Regions from separate parts of the Pedobacter sp. KBW01 genome, predicted to be linked through region 1. Evidence: riboswitches for the same ligand, from Rfam matches in the RefSeq annotation. Region 1 holds a riboswitch; each other region holds the start of a gene.
What was found. A riboswitch is a leader RNA that binds a small molecule or an ion and turns the genes downstream of it on or off. The one in region 1 is predicted to bind S-adenosylmethionine.

Region 1 (4,329 bases):
CTTCGGCAGTTGCCGAAAGAATGAAAAAAGGTGGTCGTCTTTTTTATATCGGAGCGGGTACCAGTGGGCGTTTAGGTGTGGTAGATGCATCAGAATGTCCGCCTACCTATGGTGTACCTTTTGATTGGGTTGTAGGCATTATTGCCGGTGGAGATACCGCTATCAGAAGGGCTGTAGAATTTGCAGAGGATGATGCTGAACAAGCCTGGGAAGATTTGCAGGAGTTTAATATTAACGAAAAAGACTGTCTGGTTGGCCTGGCTGCATCAGGTACTACTCCTTATGTTATTGGGGGCTTAAATACGGCACGTAAACATGGCGTTTTAACGGGTTGCATTGTTTGCAATACCGGCGGACCAATTGCTGCAGAATCTGACTTCCCTGTTGAAGTGGTGGTTGGCCCTGAGTTTATTACCGGTTCTACAAGGATGAAATCGGGAACGGCACAAAAACTGGTTTTAAATATGCTTAGTACTACGGTTATGGTACAGTTAGGGCGTGTGGTTGGTAATAAGATGGTTGATATGCAATTAACCAATCATAAGCTGGTAGATCGTGGGACACAAATGGTTGCTGATGAGCTGCACATTGGCTACGAAGAAGCTGCTGAGTTGCTGAACCGCTACGGAAGTGTACGTAAAGCTGTAGAAGCCGGACAACATTAACAAATGATTGAAGGATGGAATGACAGAATTGGAGATGGGCTTAAACATTCACTCATTCAAAATTCGTTCATTCAAAATTAAATTAATGACTGAAGGGTAGAATGATTGAATTGGAGATGGGCTAAGAACATTTACTTATTCAAAATTCGCGCATTCAATAATTAAAAACTATGCACGAGATTGAGCCTTATTACCAGTGGCGAGATGATTATATTTCGGCTGAAGATGAACGTTCACCGTTTTATAATACCGAATATTCTGAGCTTTACTTCGATAAGCAGATTTATAACTTTTTACTTCACCCACAATGGGATGAATTTGGATCGAGCACACTGTACATGAAGGTGCTGTATGCCGATTACGATCGCGGTTATGCCATAATAGAGTTTATCGGTGAATGGAACGATGCCATCAACAACGATATTATGTTGCTCAAACGGGATGTGGTAGAGTTGATGATGGATGAAGGCATTAATAAATTTATCCTCATCGGAGAAAATGTGCTCAATTTCCATGCTTCTGATGATAGCTATTACGAAGAGTGGTTTCAGGAGGTGGAAGATGGCTGGATTGTTGGTGTGAATTTTCAGGAACATGTAATTGCCGAGTTTCGCGATAACAACATCGATTATTACATTAACTTTGGCGGCGATTTCGATAATCTGCCTTGGCGTACATTAAAGCCACTGCAGTTCTTTAAAAAAGTTGAAGAATTGCTGACAAAAAGATTGAACTAAATGTTTATTTTTATATAATTTAACACGCAAAAAATTAAAATGGAACAACAAAATTATCAATATCAGGACAACAGTGTTTTTGTACAGGAAAAATCTGTGTCTAAAAAATTCTTCGCTAACGTTTTCTTATGGATGTTCGTTGCATTGAGTTTATCTACAGTAGCTGCTTATCTTTTCGGTACCAACGAGCAGTTAATGCAGTATCTTTTAAATATTAACCCTGCAACAGGCAAAGTTAGTATGTCTATATTTGGTTATATAGCCATGTTCGCTCCGCTAGGCCTGGTTTTATTAATGGGCTTTGGTTTAAGCCGGTTATCATTACCTGCTTTAATAGGCGTATTTATGCTTTACTCTGTATTAACCGGAATTAGCTTAAGCTTTATCTTGTTAACATATACTTCAGGTTCGGTAGTAAGCTGTTTTGCAGGTGCAGCCGGAATATTTGGAATTATGGCATTTATGGGGTATACAACCAATATCGATCTAAGCAAATTTGGTCCGATTCTGATGGTTGGGGTAATTGGTTTAGTAATTGCCAGTGTAATTAATATGTTTATTCAGAGCGAACAGTTCAGCTTGTTTATGGCTTTTATTGGCATTGCAATATTTACTGCATTAACAGCTTATGATGTGCAAAAGATTAAAAGAATTGGCGAAGGTATTGAGGCCAGCGGAGAACAGGTTCTCCAGATTGAATCTAAGAAAATGGCGATTGTAGCTGCGTTATCTTTATACCTGGATTTCTTAAACATCTTCCTGTTCTTACTACGCATTTTCGGAAGCAGAAAATAAACGGTTTAAACAGAACAATATTCTTAAGGCTGTGCAGTTTTGCATGGCCTTTGTAATTTTATTTGGCCACAAGGCGATAATTTTTGGAAATGATGCCGCTTTGTTGCATTTTTGTATGCTTATTAAGAAAGACGGAGGGATTAGACCCAACGAAGTCTTAGCAACCTGTGCCACACAAGGTGCTAAATTCTATTCTGCAAATAGCGGAAACAGATAAGTTTAGGATTACGATTCACGTACCAACTTTTTAGATAAGCCATTAATTTAGGAAACAAGTATGAAGTATTAAGACAATTTTGCCTTTACTTTTTGCTGCCACCTAATAAAAAGTGAGTTATCAATATTTCAACGCTTGATACTTGCTACTTGCTACAACAACAACAATGAGCATTAGAGAAGAATTAGAAAAACGTATTTTGGTGATTGATGGTGCAATGGGTACCATGATTCAGCGATATACCCTAACCGAAGAGGATTTTAGAGGGGAACGCTTTAAAGATCATCCCTGTGATGTAAAAGGCAATAACGATTTGCTTAACATTACACGCCCCGATATTATCAAAACCATACACCTCGAGTACATGGCTGCTGGTGCCGATATTATCGAAACCAATACCTTTAGTACACAGCGAATTTCGATGGCCGATTACCAAATGGAAGACCTTTCTTACGAAATGAGTTTTGAAGGAGCAAGGGTAGCCAAAGAAGCGGCCGACGAGTTTATGGCGGCTAATCCCGATCGCAAGTGTTTTGTTGCAGGTGCCATTGGCCCAACCAACCGTACCCTTTCTATGTCGCCGAATGTTAACGATCCTGGTTTTAGGGCGGTTTATTTTGATGAATTAGAAGCAGCTTATTACGAGCAGGTTCGTGGGTTGGTAGATGGTGGCTCGGATGTGTTGTTGATCGAAACCATTTTTGATACCCTAAATGCAAAAGTGGCTATTGTGGCCATTAAAAAATACGAAGAAGTAATTGGTCGTAAGCTCGAGATTATGATCTCGGGGACCATTACTGATGCTTCAGGAAGAACATTGTCGGGCCAAACGGCGGAGGCTTTCTTAAACTCGGTAATGCATGCCAAACCATTAAGTATCGGTTTTAACTGTGCATTGGGAGCTAAAGAAATGCGTCCGCATATCGAAGAGCTTGCCGCAAAAGCAGGTTGTTATGTTTCGGCTTATCCAAATGCAGGTTTACCCAACGAGTTTGGAGCTTATGATGAACAACCACACGAAACCGCTCACCTGGTTGATGATTTTATTGCATCAGGCTTTGTGAATATTGTTGGTGGTTGTTGCGGTACCACACCTGATCACATTGGTTGCATTGCTAAAAATGCCCGGAAAGCTGAGCCTAGAAAATTACCTGTGCTCGAACCTCATATGCGTTTAAGCGGACTTGAGCCTGTAACCATTACCCCAGAAAGTATTTTTGTAAATATAGGCGAAAGAACTAATATTACCGGATCGCCAAAATTCTCGAAACTGATTTTAGGTGGCGATTATGAAGCTGCTTTAGCAGTTGCATTACAGCAGGTAGAAGGTGGCGCGCAGGTTATTGACGTGAATATGGATGAGGGGATGCTTGATTCGGAAGCAGCCATGACCAAATTCCTGAACCTGATTGCTTCTGAACCTGATATTGCCAAACTACCCATTATGGTCGATTCATCAAAATGGTCCGTGATTGAGAATGGCTTAAAATGCCTGCAAGGCAAGGGGATTGTGAACTCTATTTCCTTGAAAGAAGGCGAAGATAAATTCCGCGAAAGTGCCCGTAAAATTATGCAGTATGGTGCTGCGGTTGTGGTAATGGCTTTTGATGAGCAAGGACAGGCCGATAATTACGAACGCAGAAAAGAAATTTGTAAAAGAAGTTACGATATTCTTGTAAACGAAATCGGTTTCCCGGCAGAAGATATTATTTTCGACCCGAATATTTTAACCGTGGCCACCGGCCTGGAGGAACACAACAATTACGCAGTCGATTTTATTAACGCCACCCGCTGGATCAAAGAAAATCTGCCTCATGCCAAGGTAAGCGGTGGGGTTTCGAATATTTCGTTCTCTTTCAGGGGTAACAATGTGGTTCGCGAAGCCATGCACTCTGCATTTCTTTATCACGCCATT
Region 2 (4,329 bases), on a different contig from region 1:
TTTCTTATCGCGGCTCTCTTTAATAAAAGTTCCGATAATATTGGTTAAAGTATTGGTTTCGATTAAGAACCCGTCATGACCATATTCAGAATGGATGGTGGCAAATTCAGCACCTGTAATGTGATCGGCCAGGTATCTCTGTTCTGAAATCGGGAATAAAAAGTCGTTTTCGATTCCAATTACCAGTGTGTTTGCTTTAACCAGCTTTAAGGCATCAGCTATGCTTTTGCGGTTGCGGCCAACATTGTGGCTATCCATTGCTTTGGTTAAATAATAATAACTGTATGCGTTAAAGCGATTGGTTAATTTCTCTCCCTGATAATTCTGATAAGACGAAGCCCTGAAATTATCAGTTTTATCGTTTACACTTTCTACCTGTGTGCTGCCATAGGCATTGTAAGTACGATAGCTTAAAAGTGCAATGCTTCTGGCTGCTTTCAAACCTTTAATGCCTCCATCAGGCTTATTGGCATAAAAAGTACGGTCGGTAGTAATGGCTAGTCGCTGACTTTCGTTAAAGGCAATTCCCCAGGGCGAATGCACGGCATTAGTAGCCACTAAAATCAGGTTCTCAATTTTATTCGGCTCAATAATGCTCCATTCAACAGCTTGTTGTCCACCTAACGAGCCACCAATTAATAGTTTAATGGTATCGATTTGTAAATGCGCCGCTAAAAGCTGGTGTGCTGATACAAAATCGCGGATGGTAAACTGCGGAAACGACAAGTAATAAGGCAGGCTGTTAACCGGATTGGTACTTAAAGGATTGGTTGTACCATAATTAGAGCCTAAAACATTAGCACAAATAATATAATGATCGTTTGGATTGAATAAAGCGTTTTGCCCAAACAAACCTTCCCACCATTCAAAAACATCGGCATTGGCAGTAAGCGCATGGCAAACCCATATTACGTTATCTTTCTTTGCGTTTAATTTGCCATATGTTTGATAAGCGATTTGCAGGTTACGGATTTTTTTTCCGCTTTCGAGCTTAAATTGTTTGTTATATTGATATGTTGATGCTGTGCTCATGCTAAAATAATGCTGATGGTAATAAAAAAAGGATTAGGCTTGTAAACTGGCTGCACTTACTGATAAGCCAATTGCTGCAAAAGCCTGCTCAAAATCGGCCTTAATGTCGTCGATATGCTCGATACCAACTGATACGCGAAGCGAGTTCGGTTTAACACCTGCAGCCAGTTGTTCGCTATCGCTTAATTGCTGGTGTGTGGTAGCCGATGGCTGGATAATCAGCGTTTTGGCATCGCCCACGTTTGCGAGGTGCGAAATCAGTTTTAAATTATCGATTAATTGGGTTGCTCTTTCTTTGCTGCCGTTTAACTCGAAAGATAAAACTGCTCCAAAGCCATTGCTTAAATATTTCTTTGCCAAATTATTGTATTTACTGCTGGCCAAACCAGGATAAGCCACTTCTTTAACTGCCGGGTGATTTTCTAACCAGGTAGCCAATTCTAAAGCATTATCTACATGGCGTTGTACACGAAGCGATAAAGTTTCGAGACCTTGCAATAACAGGAAAGAGTTGAACGGCGCAATAGCCGGACCTAAATCCCTTAAACCTTCTACACGGGCACGAATAATAAACTGAATATTGCCAAAAGGACCGTCGACACCGAAAACATCGCTAAAAACCAAACCATGGTAGCCTTCTGATGGTTGACTAAATTGTGGAAACTTACCATTTCCCCAGTTATAATTTCCGCCATCAACAATTACACCACCAATGCTGGTTCCATGTCCGCCAATCCATTTGGTAGCCGATTGTACCACTACGTTAGCGCCATGTTCTAATGGTTTAAACAGGTAACCTGCAGCACCGAAAGTATTATCAACAACTAAAGGAAGATCATATTTTTTGGCAATAGCCGCAATTTTTTCAAAATCGGGCACACTAAATGCCGGGTTACCGATAGTCTCTAAATAAATAGCTTTTGTTTTATCGGTAATTTTAGCTTCAAATTCTTCTGGCACATCCGGGTTAGCAAAATCAACATGAATACCCAAACGCTTAAACGCTACTTTAAACTGATTATAAGTACCGCCGTAAACATGAGATGAAGAAACAATGCTGTCGCCAGCCTCCAGGATATTATTTAAGGCAATAAATTGTGCTGCCTGACCAGATGCTACTGCTAATGCTGCTACGCCACCTTCTAAAGCTGCAATGCGTTTTTCGAAAACATCGCTGGTTGGGTTCATGATCCTGGTATAGATATTACCGAACTCTTTTAAAGCAAATAAATTGGCTCCATGCTCAGCATTTTTAAAACCGTATGAAGTGGTTTGATAAATAGGAACAGCCCTTGAGCCTGTAGTTGGATCGATTTCCTGACCTGCGTGTATTTGTAAAGTTTCGAATTTATATGAAGTTGACATAATCTTTAATGCTTAAATTTTTAAATGTTGAATAATCTGTAGGGATCAGATTAACCTAAAGGTTAAAGCTGTGTGGGCGTATCCCGTTTTAGCGGGACCTTCCAGTTTGAAAAACACAAAAAGGGAAGATTTTTAAATTACTGTATGCAACAGCACATACAAGTAATCGCCTGCATATTGCAACACATAAAAGACATAGAAAGATCTTCTACTTTTTTAAGGTTTGAACCAGGTTCGCTTAGCGATTGAAGATTTAATGTTTTCATCAGTTAAAATTTATATCACCAGATAACACCGTGTTAGCCAGTCAGGAATTGGCACCTTCTCTTTCTGAGGGTTGCCAGTGGGTCATGGAGCCAGTCTCTCGCCACTTCTTTATAAATCAACCTCTGAAGATTGACTTTTACTTAGCTTATTGCCAAATAATATTCCAAATGTCTGAATTTAATTTTAATCCACAAAATAAAATTTTGAATTTAAAGCAAGCTACTGTGAATGAGGGTGCTAATTTTAAATAATTAAGGCTCCTTAAATATTTTAATATAAAGTTAATGGTTAAAACTTTAAGTTTGTGTTACCTATCTAAATCTAATCATCATGAAAAATGTAAAATTCTATGGTTTGGCAATACTATTTACTGTTGCCTGCTTAAATAACGTTAATGCCCAGTTTGGTGGCTTAAAAGATAAACTACTAAAAGTGGGTACAGCACAGGGTGCTAAAGCCTTAGGGGTTGATAAATTCCTGAAACAGCCTGCTGCCATTACCACCAGTTTTGAAGATGTGAATCGCGAAGGCGAGATGATGCCCGATTTTAAATCGAAGGAGAAATTTCAGCCTTTATATTTATTACCTAAAAATCCGGAGGGCGGTTATGTGCTTTGCGAAGGTTTTTACGAAATGACCAATAAAAGCTATTGCCTTAAAGCCGGAACCTTTGCCCCTTCAAAAGGCGATGGCTACATGTTTGCTCCGGTTTTAGGACCCAAAGAAGAAATTGTAGTATCGATATTAAAGAGTGCCGAAAAGCACCCCGAAGTAGAACAGCACGATATTCAGGTTTTATTGTGGACCATTATTGCCCGCACAAAATTTGCCGATTACAGCGGCCAGGTTAAACTTACTGCCATTAAGTTACTTACACCTAAGCAACTTACCCAGTTAGAAGGTGGTGCTTTGGGCATTTTACCTTTTGATGTAATGGAGAAAGCTAAAGATCAGTTGCCATCAGGCTTAAAAGCTGTGTTTGAAGCCGAAAACAATATCAGGCAGTTGGTGGCATCAGGCAATTACACCTATGCTGATATGGAGAAATATGCAATTGTAGCAGGTATGGCACCTCCAAGAAGCGATGTGCCCAGCGGCATCTGGACCAAACATCCTGATGGTTATTATGTTCGCTATTTTCCTTCGGGCTATTCAATTACTAAAGTGCAGATTTATGTACCTAAAGAGTTATTGGCCAACGGCAACAAATTGGTTTACGATGCCGCAGGCGATATTGCTTGTCCGGCCAATACGGGTTCACAACGTTTAGCGCAAACCAATGAGCCTTTAGAAGCCAATTATTCGCTTAAATTAACTACGGTTTGTAACCCGAAATAGTTTTTAAGTCCTATAGATAACCCTATAAGGTTTTAGAAACCTTATAGGGTTAAATGCTAGTTTAAAGCCTGCTCCAAATCAGCAATAATATCATCTGCATGTTCCAACCCAACCGAAATGCGCAACAGGTTTTTAGGTGTTTTACTATCCGGTCCTTCAATCGAGTAGCGGTGTTCAATCAAACTTTCAACGCCGCCTAAGCTGGTAGCCTGCGCAAACAACTGCACTTTATTAACCGCTTTACTTGCTGCCTCTACACCACCTTTTACCAGGAACGACATCATACCACCAAAATCTTTCATTTGGCTTTTAGCAATTTCATGTTGG
Region 3 (4,329 bases), on a different contig from region 1:
AGTGCCGGCAATTTCTGCGATACCAGTTTTTTATCGGCCAGGCCACCAAAAAGGATATCGTATTTTACATCGTATTTATCGCGCAGTTTGCCCAGTGTGTATTTGGCGTACTCCAGGTCGTCTTTTTGTTCAAAGCCAATGGCAATGGCCTCTACTCCTCTTTTCTGGTTTTTGTTAAACCATGGCGAAAGAAATACCGTTTGATCGGTACAGTTCGGGCACCAGGTACCCACAATTTCTACAATTACCACTTTACCTTTGTACTTATCGTCGCTTAGCGAAACCGATTTCCCGGCAAGATCAGGGAAGGTAAAATCGAGCTTTTTATAACCTTCTTTTAAGAATGTAATTTTGTAGGGATCGGGCAATTCGGCTTTATCGTCTTTTGCACCATCAAATTTGGTATTATCGTAAATTCCGGCCGAAATTACGCCGCTGATGGTACCATCAGGATTGATTTTACCTTTGTAAATTTTAGGACTTGGGCCCGTAAAGCCCGAAAGCACAAACTCATCACCTTGTACAGTACCTTCCAGTTCGCGGCTATCGCCGGTTACCTGCATAATTACCCCGGTTAGCTTGTTTCCGTTTTGTTTTAGTATCGCCACCTTGTCAGGCACCTGTTCTTTTGAATAGAACTTAAGCTCCCATTTGCCCGATATATTGGCCGCCGGTGCCACATCTTTACCCGGCTCAACAAAGCGGTACTTTTTGCCATGCTCGGCAGTAAAAGGAAGCGAATTGCCCCTGAAACCCGGCACCAAACTGCGATACTCGCCTGATAATGTACCATCATCATTTATTTTGGCTACCAGGGCTGCATCGTAAGTATTCATTTTAATAAATACCGAATCGGGTGCAATGCGTTTTACGTGGAAATCATCGCGACGGGTGCCATTTAACAGGGTAAAAGTAGCATGTTCGAAATCCTTGCCTTTAAATTCGAAGTTAAAAGGCACCTGGGTTTCGCTTACATTAAATACACCGCGCCAAACCCCTTCTTTTATTGTTTTTTCTACAGCTACCGGTTTTACACCATCGGCCAAAACCTGTCCACCAATAAACAGTGAACTGAGCAAAACTGCTCCTTTAAAAATTTTATGTACGCTCATTTTATTTTGGTTTTTTAATGATTATTTTCCTTTTATCGATTCATTCTTGTTTACTGCAGCAGTTTCTGGTGCTGGTTCAGCAATCAGTTCGTCTAGTACGCGATTAAATTTCTTCTCGTAATCGTCGTAATATTTACCTGTTACCGTGCCGGTGTAGCCGGTGTAAATTTCGCGTACCTCTCCTTTTCTATCGATGATAATGGTAGTTGGGAAAGCAATAAATTTGTTGAGTGCGGGCAGTTTCTGTGCTACCAGTTTCTTATCGGCCAGCCCACCGAATAGGATATCGTATTTGATATTGTATTTATCTCTCAGCTTTCCGAGCGTGTACTGGGCATAGGCCAGACTGTCTTTTTGTTCAAAACCAATGGCAATGGCTTCTACTCCGCGTTTTTGGTTTTTGTTAAACCAGGGCGAAAGAAAAACAGTCTGGTCGGTACAGTTCGGACACCAGGTACCCACAATTTCTACAATTACCACTTTGCCTTTGTATTTATCGTCGCTCAGCGAAACGGCTTTACCCTTAAGATCAGGAAAAGTGAAATCGAGTTTTTTATAGCCTTCTTTTAAAAAGGTTAATTTATAGGGATCAGGCAGGTTGGCATCGTTGTTTTTAGTGGCATCGAACTTGATGTTTTTATAGATACCAAAACCCTGATCTCCTGATAGCGTGCCATCTTCATTTACTTTTCCTTTAATAATAAAAGGACTTGGACCGGTAAAGCCCGATAAAGCGAACTCATTTCCTTGTATGGTGCCTTCAATTTCACGGCTATCGCCTACAACCGTCATAATTACGCCCGTAAGCTTATTCCCGTTTTGTTTCAGCACCGCAATTGATGCAGGAACAGCTTCTTTACTGTATAATTTAAGTTCCCATTTGCCCGATAGGTCGGCAGTAGGTTTTACATCTTTACCGGGCTCTACAAAGCGGTAGGTTTTACCAGGCTCGGCCGTAAATGGCAGAGAGTTCCCCCTGAAACCTGGTACCAAACTCCGATACTCACCACTTAATGTACCATTGGGTTCTATTTTGGCCACCAGGGCTGCATCGTAAGTATTCATTTTAACGAAAATCGAATCCTTTCCAAGACGCTGCACATGGAAATCATCGCGACGGGTACCATTTATCAAAGTAAAAACAGCGTGTTCAGGATCTTTGCCCTTAAATTCGAAATTAAATGGAACAGCCGATTCGCTCACCGTAAATACACCGCGCCATATTCCTTCTTTAATAAAGGCTGCGGGTGGTTTAACTGTTGCCGAAAAGGCCGAACTACTGATCAATAGCCCCAAAGAGAGGCCTTTTAGTGTGGGTAGATAGTTTTTAAAGTTCATGTTTATGGTTTTAGTTTAGTAATTCTGTTTTAAAACCCTGTGGAGCAGACATACCATTTCCATGACTGGTAAATTACCAGCCGCTTAATCAAAAAAGAAAAGCATGTTTGAAGCTGTAAATGCTATTTACAACAGCAGGAGTTTTGTAGTTTAAGTGTTTTCATATCTTAGTTAATTTATTTTTCCCCCGAAAAATTTCGGACGAATGAGTAAAGCACTTATTTCATTGCTGAAAAGTTGCTAGAAGATCGACGAGGCTCCCTCTCCCTTCTTCTGTATAAATCATCTACTAGTATAGGGCATAATACCAGACTTCTATAAAAGGCAAAAAGGAAAAAAAGGAAAAAACGGCCTTTAGCATATCGCTAAAGGCTTTTTTTATGGTTTATAGGTTGGTAATTATTTTATTTCCAAATTTCCAATCTACCATTTACTACCAGAATACTACCATTTTGGAAAGGCAAGATGATATTTTAAAGGGAGTTGCTACCATTTATCACGAAAAAATAGCTTAAAAGGTATTTAAAAGCTGTTTATCCAGAATTTAAATTTCTTAATATGGCGGCCATAGGTAAGACTATTTTACTGTAAAAAAAGTTAGAAATATAAGAAAATTTTACTCTTTTTTGGGTTGGTAATGCAGTTGGTTGTGCAGTTGGTTGTGCAAATCGATGTAGTTTAATGCATTGTAAATACCCGTAAAAAGTATAAAAATAGGCTAAAAAAGCTTATAAATCGAACAAACACCCCCCTATAATGCAATCAGCATATTTATGGTCAAGTATTTAAATACTTGAATACTAGCTAATTAAGGTTGAATAAAATTGGTTATTTATAAAAAGATATGTGTGCGCGCCGGTTAGCTCATGCTATTGATTCTTATACTAGCTTTGATCAATGCCATTGCTTTAACCTTCTTTAGCTTAATATCTTTAGGTGCATGGTGTTGGTTTTGAGAAACCAATTTGATATAATCATCCCCTTTGTCTGATTTCTGCACGTACTTTACTAGGGTCATATCATCGCCATGCTCGTTTATATAGACTAAGTACATTTCGCCCCAATAAATACCGTCTTGAAGGTCGTTTATAAGTTTATACATCACAATATCACCACTTTTAAGCAATGGGTACATACTGTCTCCAATAATTGGTAACGCCCCGTCACATGAAGGCATATTTGGGATAGTTATGTAGTCTATAATATTGTGCTTTCCATTAAATGTAGGAAGCACACTCGCAGCAGCGTTGGTATCATAAAGCGGTATTCGTTGCAATTCTCTCTTTTTATCCGTCTTTAATAAAAAAGTCTGCTCAGGCTCTACAACAGATTCATTTATATCGGATGCAATCATTTTTCCCCTACCTGTCATAAGCCAAATAGGATTAATATCAATGAATTTGCTAAGAATATTTTCTAATACATTAGAGCCGATACTCTTATTTTCTTTAATAGCTTTTGAGATTGAGCCGCGTGAAACGGCTAATTTATTCTCAAACGCATAAAGGCTAATGCCTTTATCTTCAATATACTGACTAAGTCTTTGTGCTACCATATGAAAAAAATCTTACAATAAATTTGGTTATAAGAAAATAGTCTTATACCTTCGTGTAAGTATTTACAAATATGTGAACAAGCATGGAACAAACAAAACCAAAAGTAGATTATCCTGAAAATCTTTATTTACGGGAAGCCGTAAAACAATCAGGTATTTCAATTACACACTTAGCAAAAAAGCTGGGCTTCAGCAGGAAGGTGGTGAGCGACACCGTTAACGGAAAATACAAAGGCTCAAACATCATCCCTTCTTTAAAAGAACTTCTAAACCTCAAAGGAGAATAACAATGCCTCAATTATGGAATAACATTTTGGTAGTAAC
Region 4 (4,329 bases), on a different contig from region 1:
TTGCCGTTATTTTAAAAGCCGCACCCAAAAAACTTTTGTTGAGTTTGTAAATGAAGTACGTATTGGCCATGCCTGCAAGCTGATTACTGATGGCGAAAGGCAAATCGGTAACCTGGCTTACGAATGTGGTTTTAATAGTCTGTCTAATTTTAACCGGTTTTTTAAAGAAGCCAAAGGTGTAACCCCACGCGATTACAAAAAGATGGTGGCTACGGCTTAGTACTTTTAATTAACCAGGGAACAAAGCTTTAGATTGCATTTACTTTTTCAATAAAGCATCAATCTCGGTATTAAACTCTTTTTTAAATTCGTCGTAAAATTTGCCTGTAGCCGGACCATTAAAGCCGGTGTGTATTTGGGCAACATTTCCCTGTTTATCGATAATAATGGTAGTAGGGAAAGATACAAACGAATCTAATGCAGGTAAGGATTCGGCTACCACTTGTTTATCGGCTGTACCGGCAATAACCTGATCGTATTCGATACCAAAGCGCTCTCGGAAACGGCTCATTACTTTTTTAGCATATTCTGGTTCAGTAGAGCGTTCGTAATGTAAGGCAATAACCTCTACACCACGTTTCTTGTTTTCTTTATACCAAGGGGCAATAAAGGTAGCTTCATCTACACAATTGGGGCACCAGCTGCCAGTGATGGTTAAAACAACTACCTTGTTTTTGTATTTTTCATCTTTTAACGAAATCTTTTTTCCATTAACATCTGCGAAACTAAAATCGAGGGTTTTATAACCCGGTTTCAGGTAGGTGAGTTTGTAGGCATCGGGCAGGGCAGCGTTGTCATTCTTAACACCTGTAAAAGGCTGACTTCCTCTTGCACCTAAAATTTCACCGCTTAAAGTGCCATCGGACTGGAAAGTGCCTTTGTAGTAAGCAGGAGAGGAGCCAATAAAGCTTGATAACTGAAATTCGTTACCTTCTACCACGCCTTCCAGGTAGCGCGAATCGCCGGTTACACGTAAAAAAGTACCGGTAAGTTTGTTGCCTGTTTGCTTAAATAAACCTACTGTTTTTTCGTCCTTGCCATTTGGCGATTTGAAAACCACATCGTAGCTTCCGGAGTAATTGGCTGTTACAGGTTTACCGTCTGTTTCGAAACGGTAGTTTTTACGCTCGGCTACAATGGCCAAAGGTTTACCGGTCTGGCCTTGTTTTCTTAATGTGCCGGTAAGCTGATCGCCAGTTATGGCAAATGCCAGTTCGTTATCAAACTGATCGAGTTTGACAAAAAGCGAATCGGCAGTTTGTTTAACTAAACCGCCTTCAAAACTTTCTTCGGCATTGCGGAAATATAATTTCTGCTGACCATTTTTTTCGTTGATATCAAAGTTGAAAGGGATTTCCAATCCTTCTTTTACTTTGGCAACTCCGCGCCAGCTGCCGAGTGCTACAAAGGCATTAGACTTTTCTTTATGGGCTTTTACCCCTGTATGATTGGCCAATACGGTTTGATCTTGTGCAAAGGATATGGTAGTTGATATGGCCAAAACGGCTGTGAAAATTGATTTCAGATTCATTGGGATGTGTTTTAATCGACTAAATTGGTCGACAAATATACGGCTCGTATTTGGCAAGAAAAAATTTTCAGATAAAAATATATAAAAACTATAGAATTACTGGATTTAATTATACCTTTGCCCCAGTTATTTAAAAATGCTTATCAAGAAAGGCGGAGGGAATGGCCCTGTGAAACCTTAGCAACCATCTAAGTTTTAGAAATGGTGCTAATTCCATCCCGGATGAATCTGGGGTAGTTAAGTCAGCAGTTTGCGTTATCCTTATTAATATGGAGCACTTCTGACTTTTGGTTGAGGTGCTTTTTTTGTACCCGGGCTTTTTTGAAAGTAACTTATTTACTAATGATCATTTCCAGATGAAAAAAACAGACGTACTAAAATCTATTTATTTAAACCAAACGAGGTATTTCCGAATGCGTATGCCCTGTTAAGATGCATTCATTTTAACGGGCTTTTAAGCTAACCAATCCTTTCATTTTTTAAACAAAAAATACGGTTTATAGCCGTGGTGGAAAGGTATTGCCCAAATTATTGTCTCCATTAACTAATTATTACAACACAAGATGTTCAAAAAAATTAAATCAATAGCGTTTATTTTGCTGCTCTTTACGGCGCAGCAGTTACTTGCGCAAAATGTACCTGTTGCAGGTACGGTAAAATCGGCCGAGGGCGAAACCCTGCCGGGTGTTTCTGTTTTGATCAAAGAAACCAAACAAGCTACCACTACCGATGGTAAAGGGGTTTTTAGCATTAACGCACCCGAAAAAGCTACCCTTATATTCTCATACATTGGCTTTAAAACCCAGGAAATACCTGTTGTTAAAGGTAGTCCTATCGCTGTGGTATTGCAATCGAGCGATCAGTCGCTTGATGAGGTTGTAGTTACTGCTTTAGGTATATCGCGCCAAAAGAAATCGCTGGGTTATGCCGTTCAGGAATTAAAGGGGCAGGATTTGGCCGAAGCTAAAGAATCGAACCTGGTTAATGCCATGGCTGGTAAAATTGCCGGTGTAAGGGTAACCAATAGCCAGGGAAGTATGGGGTCGTCGCGCGTGGTAATCAGGGGTGAAACTTCCATTGCCGGTAACAACCAGCCACTGTTTGTGGTAGATGGAATTCCGGTTAATAACTCGCAGTTAAACTCGGCCGGTGCCCGGGATTATGCCAATACCATTTCGGATATCAATCCTGAAGATATTGAATCAATGAGTGTGCTTAAAGGCCCAAATGCAGCCGCATTGTACGGATCGCGGGCTGCAGCAGGCGTAATCCTCATCAAAACCAAAACCGGTAAATCGAAAAAAGGATTGGGAATTGCCGTTAACTCGAACGCGGTTTTAGAAAGCCTGCTTACCCTTCCGGTATATCAAAATGCTTTTGGACAAGGCTCTGAAGGTAAATTTAGCTATGTGGATGGTGCTGGTAAAGGTTTAAATGACGGGGTTGATGAGAGCTGGGGACCGAAACTGGATGGCAGACTAATTCCGCAGTTTTTCTCTAAAGGTGTAGCTGTTCCTTTTGAAGCGCATCCGGATAATGTTCGCGATTTTTTCCAAACCGGTTATTCCTTAAATAACGGTGTATCGATTGCAGATGCCGGAGAAAAATACGATTACAGGATCTCTTACAACAATTTAAAGCAGGTAGGTATTGTGCCTAATTCGGGACAGGGGAAAAATTCGTTTGTGCTGAATACCAGCCTTAAAATAACCCCGAAATTAACTTTAACGGCTAATGCCAATTACAGTAAACTTAATTCGGATAACTTACCGGGTACAGGTGGTTCGCGCTCTACGAGTACCATGTTGCAGTTTACCTGGTTTGGTCGTCAGGTTGATATTAACCAGTTGAAAAATTATTTGGATGAGAATGGAAAAACGTTTAACTGGAATAACAGCTATTACAGCAATCCATATTGGGTAGCTTACGAGAATACGGTATCGCAAAACAGGAACCGCATAATCGGGAGTTTAGCGTTGAATTATAAAATCATAGACGGGCTTGATTTAAATTTCAGATCAGGAACGGATTATTATAACGACAGGCGTAAAGTACGGATTGCTTATGGTACCAACGGAACACCATTTGGATCGTACACCGAAAGTGCTTTTACGGTAAACGAAAACAATACCGATGCAACCTTAAACTTTAACAAACAGCTAAACGATGATTTTAGCCTCGAATTGCTGGGTGGGGGGAATATCCGCAGGCAGTATATCGAACAAAACGACCAAAGTGCACCTAAACTGGCCATTGCTGGACTTTATACGCTTAAAAACTCACGCGATCCATTGGTATCATCAAATAACCTGTCACGTTTAAAATCGTATAGTGTGTATGCTTCAGGGCAACTTGGTTTCAGAAATTACCTTTTTGCCAACATTACTGCCCGTAACGATTGGTCGTCTACCTTGCCTGCTCAAAACAGGTCGTATTTTTACCCCTCGTTTAATGGAAGTTTTGTAGCTACCGAAGCTTTGGATATTAAAAGCGATGCCCTTAACTATTTAAAAATACGTGGTGGCTGGTCTAAAGTAGGTAAAGATGCAGATCCTTACCGTTTGATTAATACCTATGTTTTTAGCGCTCCGTTTTATGGAAATCCACAGCTGAATACAGGATCTATTGATCTTAATCCTAACCTGAAACCTGAAACCACCACATCAACCGAATTGGGTGTTGAGGCGGTATTCTTTAACAAAAGATTGCGTTTCGATTTAAGTGCTTACAATACCAATAGTTATAACCAGATTTTAGCGGCAGATGTGAGCCAGAGTACCGGTTTTAGTTCAAAATTG

Region 2: it holds a riboswitch for S-adenosylmethionine, as region 1 does, so the genes downstream of both, DBR40_RS13285 (O-acetylhomoserine aminocarboxypropyltransferase/cysteine synthase family protein) here and metH (methionine synthase) in region 1, are expected to answer to the same signal.
Region 3: it holds a riboswitch for S-adenosylmethionine, as region 1 does, so the genes downstream of both, DBR40_RS08835 (peroxiredoxin family protein) here and metH (methionine synthase) in region 1, are expected to answer to the same signal.
Region 4: it holds a riboswitch for S-adenosylmethionine, as region 1 does, so the genes downstream of both, DBR40_RS11280 (SusC/RagA family TonB-linked outer membrane protein) here and metH (methionine synthase) in region 1, are expected to answer to the same signal.

The regions. Positions count from the first base shown of each region.
Region 1 covers NZ_QAJQ01000002.1:95,167-99,495, reverse strand. Annotated here, with positions in the region: gene murQ (N-acetylmuramic acid 6-phosphate etherase) at 1-665, shown strand, start outside; gene DBR40_RS01530 (hypothetical protein) at 836-1,402, shown strand; gene DBR40_RS01525 (Bax inhibitor-1 family protein) at 1,442-2,197, shown strand; SAM riboswitch class I at 2,314-2,417, shown strand; gene metH (methionine synthase) at 2,581-4,329, shown strand, end outside.
Region 2 covers NZ_QAJQ01000012.1:1,531-5,859, reverse strand. Annotated here, with positions in the region: gene metX (homoserine O-acetyltransferase family protein) at 1-1,032, opposite strand, end outside; gene DBR40_RS13285 (O-acetylhomoserine aminocarboxypropyltransferase/cysteine synthase family protein) at 1,066-2,397, opposite strand; SAM riboswitch class I at 2,671-2,781, opposite strand; gene DBR40_RS13280 (hypothetical protein) at 2,995-4,002, shown strand; gene DBR40_RS13275 (trans-sulfuration enzyme family protein) at 4,059-4,329, opposite strand, start outside.
Region 3 covers NZ_QAJQ01000007.1:554,955-559,283, forward strand. Annotated here, with positions in the region: gene DBR40_RS08830 (peroxiredoxin family protein) at 1-1,112, opposite strand, end outside; gene DBR40_RS08835 (peroxiredoxin family protein) at 1,134-2,450, opposite strand; SAM riboswitch class I at 2,624-2,734, opposite strand; gene DBR40_RS08840 (S24 family peptidase) at 3,310-4,005, opposite strand; gene DBR40_RS08845 (helix-turn-helix domain-containing protein) at 4,089-4,292, shown strand; gene DBR40_RS08850 (hypothetical protein) at 4,295-4,329, shown strand, end outside.
Region 4 covers NZ_QAJQ01000010.1:151,445-155,773, forward strand. Annotated here, with positions in the region: gene DBR40_RS11270 (AraC family transcriptional regulator) at 1-220, shown strand, start outside; gene DBR40_RS11275 (peroxiredoxin family protein) at 260-1,531, opposite strand; SAM riboswitch class I at 1,669-1,775, shown strand; gene DBR40_RS11280 (SusC/RagA family TonB-linked outer membrane protein) at 2,095-4,329, shown strand, end outside.